DNA from 2 places in the Pseudoalteromonas sp. Angola-30 genome. Region 1 is predicted to be linked to the other one. Evidence: riboswitches for the same ligand, from Rfam matches in the RefSeq annotation. Region 1 holds a riboswitch; the other holds the start of a gene.
The links. A riboswitch is a leader RNA that binds a small molecule or an ion and turns the genes downstream of it on or off. The one in region 1 is predicted to bind lysine.
Positions count from the first base shown of each region.

Region 2: linked by a shared signal. The riboswitch ahead of dapA (4-hydroxy-tetrahydrodipicolinate synthase) and the one ahead of lysC (lysine-sensitive aspartokinase 3) in region 1 are both predicted to bind lysine.

Region 1 covers NZ_JAQREI010000007.1:198,347-203,840, forward strand. Annotated here, with positions in the region: gene PSH54_RS11500 (ATPase) at 1-1,848, opposite strand, end outside; gene PSH54_RS11505 (condensin complex protein MksE) at 1,845-2,393, opposite strand; gene PSH54_RS11510 (hypothetical protein) at 2,397-3,668, opposite strand; lysine riboswitch at 3,959-4,131, shown strand; gene lysC (lysine-sensitive aspartokinase 3) at 4,208-5,494, shown strand, end outside.
Region 2 covers NZ_JAQREI010000009.1:67,669-73,162, reverse strand. Annotated here, with positions in the region: gene PSH54_RS12665 (OmpA family protein) at 1-162, opposite strand, end outside; gene PSH54_RS12660 (protein adenylyltransferase SelO) at 497-1,903, opposite strand; gene PSH54_RS12655 (DNA-3-methyladenine glycosylase I) at 1,906-2,610, opposite strand; lysine riboswitch at 2,805-3,001, shown strand; gene dapA (4-hydroxy-tetrahydrodipicolinate synthase) at 3,130-4,014, shown strand; gene PSH54_RS12645 (2,3,4,5-tetrahydropyridine-2,6-dicarboxylate N-succinyltransferase) at 4,030-4,770, shown strand; gene PSH54_RS12640 (PLP-dependent decarboxylase) at 4,770-5,494, shown strand, end outside.

The DNA of each region.
Region 1 (5,494 bases):
ATACGGGGTTACTTTACCGCTGTATAAATCAAGCGTGTGGTCAATTCGCTCGCTTTTAACTTGGCGTAGGCGCTCGGTTTGGCGATTAATTTGCTCTTGCTTAGATTTAATTAACGAGCGCCTGTCTGCAATTGAGCCACTATTTTTTTGAATGTCTTGTAGGTAGTCGTCAACTTGTTCGCGCTCTGCTAATAACTGCTCTTTTAGCATGGATTGCGCTTCTACCGATTGCTGCATTACCTCAAATTGCTCTAAGCGTTTTAGGGCGCTCTCTGCGCTCATTAGCTCATCGTAAAGTGCATCTTTTTCTTTTTGTTTATCGGCCACGTTAGCGGCTACTTCGCGCTGTTGTTTAAACTCTTTTAACGAGCGTTCCAGCGCGTCTAGCTGAGCGCTAAGCTGGGCTTTGTTTTCGCCGCTTTGCATTTGCACTGGGGAAAGTTTTTTAAGCTTAATGCTTGCCCCTGGCAGGGTTAGTACACCGCCTTTAACGTTTTCGCTTAATAGCGATAAAAATTCCCCAAAGGCGTCTTCATCATCAATGGTTATATCGCCATTGCTGGTGGTGGCAAACGAGAGTATATCGGGGTTTAAAATGCGCGATATTTCTTCTACTTCTTTAAGCGATAGGTCTTCGCGCATTCGGGTAAACAAATTAAACTCAAGGTTTTTAAGCTGCAGTTTTAAGCTTTTAATTTGTTTTTGCGTTTCGCTAATGCGGTAATCAAGCGTGTGCAGGCTTTGCCCTTGTGCGCTGGTAATAGAGTGCGAAAGTGACTCGTAGTCTTGCTTAAGTTGGCCAAGGTTGGTTTTAAGGGTGGCTTTATTTACCAGTTCAAATTCGCTTTTAAGAGCGCTGTAATCTAAAAACCATTGCTCAATTTGGGTTTGCCTGCGTTCTATATCGCGCGATTGCTGTACGTATAAGCTTTGCTTTTGCTCAAACTCGTGTTTTTCGTGCTCTATGTCTTCAAGGGCAATGGCTAGTTCGCTTAGTTGCTCTTCTTGGTAGGTATCAAAGTCTATTAATGCTTGATCAATTTTAGGCGCGTAGGCCGCTAACTTACCTTTAAGCACGGTTTGGTTTTCAAGCATTGATTCAAGCGCTGTTATTGGCTCTTGCATTGATTCAAGCGCTTTTAATTCGCGTTTAGCGCGATTTACTTTATCAAACGAGCGACGCCATACCTCGTAAAAGTCCACTTTAGAGTTAGACATATGGCGTTCAAACACACGTAGCATAAAGCGTTTAACATCGCTTGCACCCAATTTGTGTAAGTTAAGAATACGCCTAAAAATTTCTTTATAAATGGCGGAGTCTTGCACGTTATTTAGCGGGATCATTTTTAAATTAATGTCGCCGTCAAAAGGGGTTGCGCCGCCGGTAAGCAGGGCGTTTAGCTCTTGTGCTTTAAGCTCTATAGGGTTGTAACCTTGCGTTTTTAAATGATTAAACAGCTTGGTAAACTTAATAATGGTATTACCTTGCGTGTACTGCGCTAAATCAAGTTTGCCTTGATAACAAAAGTACTGGTGCGCGTAACCGGCTATTTTACCAAGGCCTGCTACACCAATAACCACCGAGCCATGGGGGAGGTTGGCTTCGAGCAAAATGTACGACTGATCCGATGAAAAATAAAATTTACGGGTTTCATCTAAATCGTGCCCGTCCCATTCGGTTAGGCGCAAATCATTTATTAGCGGAAATTGCAGGGCGTTTATAACCGAGCTTTTACCGGTATTGTTTGGTGCACAAATAGAGCTGCTTTTATCAAGCGGAATAACACACTTTGCATAACCTGCGGTATTAAGTAGGGCGAGTTTACTTAGTCCGTATAAGTTTTTCATTGCTCGTCCTCTGTAATGTAGGTTTCTTCGTTTACTTCCATAAGTGCATCAATATAGCGGTGAATAGGCGCTTGTAGGATAAAGCCGCCTTCTACTTCGCGGGCAAGGCCTAAACGTACCATGCGCAGGTATACGTCTTTTCGTAAATCTGAGCCCGAAAATATCTCAAGCTGATCAAACAAGTGTTTATTAATTTGCACTAAGGTTTGCATCAGTTCTAAATCGTTTACTTCATCAAATAGGGCACGCATTGGGTCTTTACCCGTATTGGCAAAGTGCTCAATTAAAATGTAAATAGTCAGTGCAATAGCACGGGATATTTTACCCATGTTTGGCGTGCTTTCGTCGCTGGCAAAGTAGTAAAAGCCGCGGCTGTCGTGTTTTAAATCGTGGCCAAGGGCGCTAAATAAGGCGCTATAAGATTCTATGTGCTGGTCAAGCTCTTGCCACATTACGTTGTCTTGTTCGCAAATATGGTAACCCGCACCTAATTTTTTATTAATGGCTTGTAGGTGCGTAAGCTCGTCTAAGTTTATATGTGTCATGTGTTACTCGTCTGCCTGTGTATCTGGCTGAGGCGCAGAATTAAATGGGTATAACGAAAAATGCTGGCCGGCAATTTTTACGCGTGTTTTTTCATCGCTTTGACTAATGTCAATTTCACTGTCGCTGACTAGTTTTTGATATAAAAATAGCATTTCGTCGGCGTCTAATTCTGGGTAGCTTTCATCTAAAAATTGCAGCAATGGCTGGGGCTTTTTACGCTTTTTATTAAAGCGTTTTGCAAAGCTTTTTTTAACATCGTGGTAATCAGGAATGTTTGGCGTAACAAATGCCGGCACGTCTTGTTGCTCTGGGAGCTGGTATTCTTCGTGTTCAAATTCTACCAAGCTTGCCATATAGGCAACTATATGACGCTGCTGGCCAAGCGAATAACGCTGCGCATCGCTTACAAAATTTGGTTGTACCGCGCTTAGCATGTTGTCTACGCCATTTTTACGCACAAGGCCAAGCACTTTTGCTGCCTGGCGGGTAATTAGGTTATTACGGCGTAGCTCTTCGCGCAGTGGCATAAGCATATCGGCACTTTTGCGTAAGCTTTCTCGGCCAACTAAATGCATTTCGAGTATCCGAGTACGCAATTGCTCAAGCATACGTTTGTCGTTGTAGGCTTTGCCTGAGCGTTCAATGTGCTCTATTTGCTTACTTATTTGCTGCTCAATAAGTGTAAAACAGGCATGAAAGTCACCGCGAATATCGACCATTTCAAGCATCGGCTCTATGTATTCGTCAAAGGCTTCTATTACCGCTTTGTAGCGCTTTTGCAAAGATTGCACCGCGTGATCAGATTTAGCTTGCTCAACAATGTTTAAAATAGCGTTTTCGTTGTGCGCGTAAAGCTTCATTATTTTACGTACCCGATCATCCATAATGCGGCTATAGCGGCGTAAATCGTCAAAGTCTTCTATTTCGCCGGCATTATCTAATCGGTTTCCTAGGCGTGCTAAATCATCAACCAAAACGCTAATTTCTTGTGCTAAACCTATGTGTTCTTCTTGTAATAAAAAGGTCGCAAAATCGGCAATGGCGCGGTTTATTTCAAGCTGGGATGATTTAGCCAATGGAATAAGTATATCTTGATTGAGCAAACGATTTGTTTCTTTGTATATGCGCTCGTTTGTCCATGTGGGCTGTTTTTGCTTAATGGCGTTTTGCACGTCTTTGAGGCTAAAGTCGGCCATTTTAAAACGTTTAAATAATAGCTCTAAAACACCCCAATGTTCGCTAAGGGTATTAAGCAGCTTTTTAGCTGGGATCATAATGCGGTGATACATCCTAGTAATGAGTTAACTACGCTTAAAGCAGAGCGTAGTTTTTATATTTTTATAATAAAAAGTACTCGTTATTAACTGGCTTAATTTACACATTTTTTTAGCTGGCGTACAGGCGAGTTACATTAAGCGCTGTAAAAGTAGCCAGCAATGTAAACCTTGGCTAAATTATTCGCGTTATATTAACTAAAACACCTTGACAGCTAGACGTCTAAACGATAACTTTCAAAGCCCCGCTACACAGTGGGGTTTTGTTTTATTAGCCACAGGTTAATACAACATTCAGAAGAGGTGCGATACTTAGGTATTTAATGGTAGGTGACGAACGCCCATAACCATTAAAGAGGGAAGTACTCGCCGAGGAAAACAAGGTTACGTCAACCGTGTTTTTCGGTTTATGGGGCTGAATCCCCAAAACTGTCACCAACTTAGGTGGAGAGCTTCTGGCAGCGGACACATCTTATTTGCATTCCTTTGCCAAGTTCTTCTTGTTTTTTAGCGGTTTGGATACCGCGAAAGGAGACGAAATGACTACCCAATCAGTGCCACAAACAGTATCAGGCGCAAAATCAGATTACATCGTTGCCAAATTTGGCGGAACCAGTGTTGCAAACTTTGAAGCGATGAGTCGCTGTAGCGAAATTATTGTTGCAGATAAAAGCGTACGTATTGTAGCTGTGAGCGCCAGTGCCGGCGTAACTAACCACTTAGTTGCACTGTGCAAACCCGACCTTAGTAAAGAGCAGCGCCAAGAACATATAGATGGCGTATTGGCTATTCAACAGGCTATTTTAGATGAGCTGTCACTTGATGCCGATTTAGCCGTAGGTTTTAACGAGACGTTAAAAGCGTTTCAAACGTTAGCCCTTGAAACACTCACCACTGATCAACAACACGATGAGCTGCTTAGCTTTGGCGAACGTTTATCGTCTTATTTATTTGCTCAAGTGCTGCGCTTAAAAGGCTTAAATGCAGATAGGTTTGATGTGCGCAAAGTGCTTAAAACCGACAGCCAATTTGGTAAAGCAACGCCCGATGTTGCGGCCACTGCACAAGCCACTAAAGATCTGTTAATTCCGTTATTAGATGAGCAAGTAATAGTTACACAAGGGTTTATTGGTAGTGATGAATTTGGCCAAACCACAACGCTTGGTCGTGGTGGCTCTGACTACAGTGCGGCGTTATTAGCAGAGGCTATTAACGCTAAAAGTGTACACATTTGGACCGATGTAGTGGGTATTTTTAGCACCGACCCGCGTTTATGCGCTAAGGCAACGCCAATTGCCCGCTTAAGCTTTGATGAAGCCGCAGAAATGGCGACATTTGGCGCAAAAGTATTGCACCCTGCGACTATTTTACCAGCAAGCCGTAGCCATATTAATGTATTTGTAGGCTCTAGCCGCGAGCCAGAGCGCGGAGGAACGTGGATTGAGCGTGAAAAATCGCAGCAGCCAGGTATTCGTGCCGTTACGCAGCGTAAAAACCAAATATTGCTAACGCTTAAAAGCCCAGAAATGTTATTAGCAAGTGGCTTTTTGGCCCGTGTATTTACTATTTTAAGTGAATTTAATATATCGGTAGATTTAGTTACTACCTCAGAAATTAGTGTTGCCATTACGCTCGATAACGCGCCTAATGCCTCGCGACCTGAGCTTGAGCAAGCGTGTTTAGATAAATTGGCCGAATTTTGTCATGTATCGGTTGAAAACAACTTAACCTTAGTGGCACTTATAGGCTCTGAAATACAGCTACGCCAGCACGAAATGAACTTAATGAACGTATTAAAAGAGTTTAATATTCGATTAATTTGTCAT
Region 2 (5,494 bases), on a different contig from region 1:
CTCGTTTACGTCAAGGCCAGCTTGAGCGCGCATGTTTTCCCATGACGCATCATAGTAGTCACCAAATGCACCAATGTAGAAACCTTCTTCTTTATCGGCAGCGAATGTAGACGCGCTAGTTGCAGCTAACGCAATTGCAATTGTAAGTGATTTTAATTTCATTGTTTTCTTCCCATTTTAACAACTTAGAAAATTGTAGCTAATCAATACTAGCTCAACCAGTTTTGTACACACTACCCGAGCTTTTGTTAATCGATACTTAACGAAAAATAAAGTTTATAAATTTTTTCAACGATCTACAGGCATTCCAACCACCAATTGTAGGTTAAGTAAAAATTTTTACCTAATCTGCAATTAATAAATTATGGTAATTTATAAATAGTTACTTTTTATGAATGCGCACAATACCACCGAGTGTGTAACTGCTCAATCATTGTACACTGCATTATTTAAAAATGACTATTTATAATCAAAAACTTACAATTAATTACAATACTTAAGTACCGCAAAAAGTTTGATAGCCCTTGTCATCTTTACCTGTCTCTTGAAAGCGGGCTAAATTAGCTGTTTTATCATATGGGTTACTCATCACCGTTAACAAGTCGCTTAGCAGCTCGCTCTCGCCGTGTTGATTATATTGCGCAAGGATTTCTTCGACGATGTGATTACGCGGTATAACCCTTGGGTTAGCCGCTCTCATTAGGTTATAGCTGTTTTCATCACATCTTTTTTTCCATAACTGGGCCCATTGCGTTAATTCATCTGGCACTTTGCCACCCTTTAGTGACTCGGTTAAGGCATCAAAGGTGTTGGTGTAATCGAGCTTATGCTCTTGAAATAACAATAATAACTTACTTACAAGCTCTACATCGTCTTCGTTATAACCTGCTAAGCCTAATTTTTGTGCCCACATTTGATTATATTGCTCGTTAAATAACGTAGAAAACTGATTAATTAGCGGCGTCATTAAACTTACAGCTTGTTCGTCATCTTCATGTATAAGCGGTATTAGGCTCTCGGCTAAACGCGCACAGTTCCAACTTACAATATTTGGCTGATTACCATAGGCATAGCGACCTTGCTTATCAATTGAGCTAAACACGGTATCAAAATCAAAGGTATTCATCATTGCACACGGGCCGTAGTCGATAGTTTCGCCGCTTATCAAGGTATTATCAGTATTCATAACGCCATGAATAAAGCCTACTCGCATCCAGCTAATAACCAGCGCTAGCTGACTATTTATAACGGCTGCTAAAAAGTCTAAATAGCGCTGAGCCCCTGTTGATTGAATACTTGGGTAATGGCGTTCAATGGCTACATCAGCTAATTTTTTTAATCCCTCTACATCACCTTGAGTTGCTAAATACTGAAACGAGCCAACGCGAATATGGCTACTTGCTAAGCGGGTAACAATTGCGCCAGGTTGCGGCGGATTACGATAAACAGCTTCGCCTGTGCCGACAACAGCCAAACACCGCGTGGTTTTAATCCCTAAGCCATGCATAGCTTCGCTCATAATATACTCGCGAATAGCGGGGCCTAGTGCACATCGCCCATCGCCTCCTCTTGAAAAAGGCGTGGCGCCTGAGCCTTTTAACTGAATATCCCACAGCTGATTTTTATCATCGCTGATAGCACCCAGTAAGTGCGCTCGCCCATCCCCCAAGCGCGGCGAAAAGTGCCCAAACTGATGCCCAGAATAGCCAAGCGCTATAGCACTTACCGGTTGTGGCTCGTTACCAGCAAAAGTACTGGCGCGCAGCGCAGGCTCAACATCTATATTAAACTGCTGTGCTAACGCTTCGTTCCACAAAAGTAATTGCGCAGCAGCAACGCTTGATGGACTGTCCTCTATAGCGAAGTTATCTGCTATATCAGTGTATCTTGGCACTAGTTTCATGGTTAATCCTCTGTTTGTTGGCTTATGCCTACGCGATTGTCGCCCACGCTGTAAGCCACAATTAAGCTAAGTTCTTGCAGGCTCAAACCACTTTGCTTTTGCATTTCGTTAAAAAACGCCTGTGCGGCAGTGAGTGATTTTTTAGTTTGCAGACCGCCATCTATAATTTTGTGCGCTCTTAGGTAACTTTCCACATCTCGCGAAAGTAAAAAAGTATCTTTACCAAGCGCTCTCAAGGCATACGGGCCAGTATTTCCACCCAAACGGGCGCCGTGTTTTTTTAAATATGTCCATAAACCAATAATGTCATCGCTTGGCCAGTTAGCTACAAACTTGCTAAAACTGCCATGTTCCTGAGCTATTTCGTGGATCATGTAGGCATTTTCAGGAATTGTTTTTACCTTTTTATAATTACGAATAATGCGCTCATCAGTTGCTTTTTGCTCTAGCATATCGGGCGGCATCATAAGTAATTTATCAACACTAAACTGCCAAAAAACCTCTCTAAAACCTGGCCATTTACTGTTTATTACCGACCAGTAAAACCCGCTTTGAAATACTTTACGGGTAAACTCTTCAAGCCAATCGTCGTCACTTAATGCGCTTAATGCTTTTTTAGATAAGGGTTTTGCGAGTAATAACTTAAGCATTTTTTCAGAACCTTTTCGCTCTACTGCTCGCTTATAAATATCGCTAAATTTTTCCATACTTATTAAATACCTCATCACTGCTCATAGGGTTAGTTTACGAGAAAAGCAGCTAATACGTAACCACCCACATTTTCGATGAACTAATCTGTATCCTGCAACTTGACACCTAGACGGCTAAAATGTTTTAATCGCCGCAATTACCCTATTTAAATTGTATTTTGTTAAACCTTTTGCGGTTAAACAAAATACAAAGGGCTAGAAGAGGTGCGTTATTCAGGTAGCGTATGTTAGGAGCGCAAACTCCAGTGAGCATATGTGAGGGGAATACCGCCGAGAGGTAAACGCTTTTGCGAAGCAATTACTTCGGGCGACTAGGTTGAATCCTAGCGACTGTCACCAATAGCTGTTTTAGAGCAGCTTATTAGTTTGGTGGAGAGCTTCTGGTCTTAAATAATAAGGCCGTGCGCCCTATTATTTTAAGCCCATTCGCTCTTCGAATACTGTTCGAACGACGTTAATGCGGCTCACATCATACAGCCTCCTTAATATCTCGAACACCTTATAGGTTCGTAAGAGATGATTCACAACTTCAATTTAGACGACTACGCACTGTGGACAGCGCTTGTTACGCCGTTTGATCAACAAGGTAATGTTGACTACGACACGCTCACAACACTTGTTAGCGAACAAGAAGCGGCACACAACGGTATTTTACTGCTCGGTAGCACAGGTGAAGGCTTAGCCCTTACGCTTAAAGAGCAGCAAGGCATTGTTGAGCACGTGTGCCAATTAAAACCCAGTGTACCGCTTATGGTTGCTGTTGGTGGTAGTAATTTGGCCCAACAAAAAGAATGGGTTAGCTACTGTAACCAATTACCTATTCACAGCTACTTATTAGGCTCGCCTCTTTATGCAAAACCAGGGGCTGTAGGTCAAACACATTGGTACGAAAGCTTATTAAACGAAAGCGCGCATCCGTGTATGTTGTACAACGTACCTGGGCGCAGCGGTGTAAGCATTCCTATCGAAACCATTGAAAACTTAAAAGCGCACCCAAAACTGTGGGCTTTAAAAGAAGCCAGTGGCAACATCACCCAATTTGAAGCATACCGACAAGCCGCGCCTAATTTAGCGCTATACAGTGGCGACGATGCACTTATGCCCTACTTTGCCCAAGCAGGTGCAAAAGGCTTAGTTTCGGTTGCGGCCAATGCATGGCCTTTGCAAACACACGAATTTGTAAAGCGCAGCCTAAGCGGTCAACACCCCAATTTATTTGCTCAGTGGACTCGCGCTATCAATAGCCTATTTGCTGTAGCAAACCCTATTCCCGTTAAAGTGCTAATGCACCAGCAAGGGCGTTTAAATAGCCCACTGTTGCGCCCACCTTTAACGCATCTTGAGTTAACGCAAACCGATTGCATTACCACTGCAAACGACACCATTTTATCTTGGCATTAAACACAGGTTTTTATAATGAGCTGGTTAGAACTACTAAATAATTTAGAATCGGGCGCAGTACGCGCAGCATCACAAAACGAAAGCGGCCAATGGGAAGCTAACGTAGAAGTAAAACAAGGCATTTTAGAAGCCTTTAAAAATGGCACTAACACCGAGTTTGCAGGCGGGTTTGTTGATAAGCACAACCTTGCACCGCAAGAATTTAGCACTGACGATGGCGTGCGTATGGTACCAGGTGGCACCAGTGTTCGCCGCGGTGCCTACGTAGCTAAAGGCACTATTATTATGCCACCAGCGTACGTAAATATTGGCGCATACATCGACGAAGGCACTATGGTTGATAGCCACGCATTAGTGGGTTCATGTGCACAAGTTGGTAAAAATGTACATTTAAGCGCAGCTGTGCAACTTGGTGGTGTACTTGAGCCAATTGGGGCAAGCCCAGTCGTGGTTGAAGACGATGCGTTTATTGGCGCAGGTTGTGTCATTGTTGAAGGCGTAGTGGTTAAAAAAGGCGCTGTACTTGCACCAGGTGTGCGTTTATCTGCAACTATTCCGGTTTACGACTGTGTTAACGAGCGTCAGCTAGATAAAGGCGAGCCAATTCCAGAGTACGCTATTGTAATACCAGGCTCTCGCCCTGCGTCTAACGAATGGGCTCGTGAGCAAGGCTTAAGCATGTCGTGTGCACTCATTGTTAAATACCGCGACGAGCAAAGCGATGCATCGTTATTGCTAGAAGAGGTTTTACGATAATGAGCTTTTTGAGCACGCCTATCAAGGCCGCCGTGAATACACTTACTCAGCAACTTGATACACCTTTTTTTGTTTACGACTTAGACAAACTAAACGCACACCTTACCCGTTTAGTTGCGCAAACCGATGTAAAGCTTTGGTATGCGGTAAAAGCCAATCCGCTTTCTAAGGTTATTCAATGCCTAGACAGCGCCGGATTTAACTTTGACGTAGCAAGTAAAGGTGAGCTTGAACAAGTCCTTGCACAAGGTATTAGTTCACAGCGCGTGCTCAACACAGGGCCTGCAAAGAGCCCTAAACAAATTAAACACTTTATTGAGCGCGGCGTGCGTATTTTTGTTGCCGAAAGCCTCAATCAAGTACGTTGGTTAAACCAGCAAGCGCAGCTGCAAAATACGCAGCTGCAAGTATTACTGCGTGTGCAATTACGCTGGCCAGAAGGTGAAAAAAACCCATTAGGGGGTGACAGCCTTACACCGTTTGGGCTTGGTTGCGATGAATGGCAAGCGCTCAATACTGGCGATTACCCAGCACTTAATTTTGATGGCCTGCATATTTTTCAGTGGGGCAACATGCTTAGCACGCAAAAGCTAAGCGAGCTGTGGTCGCAAATGATTGCACCGCTTACCACCTTGGCTAATAACTTAAATATAAACCTGAAAATTTTAGACTTAGGCGGCGGTTTAGGTATTCCTTACACACCAAACGATGCAACACTTGAGTG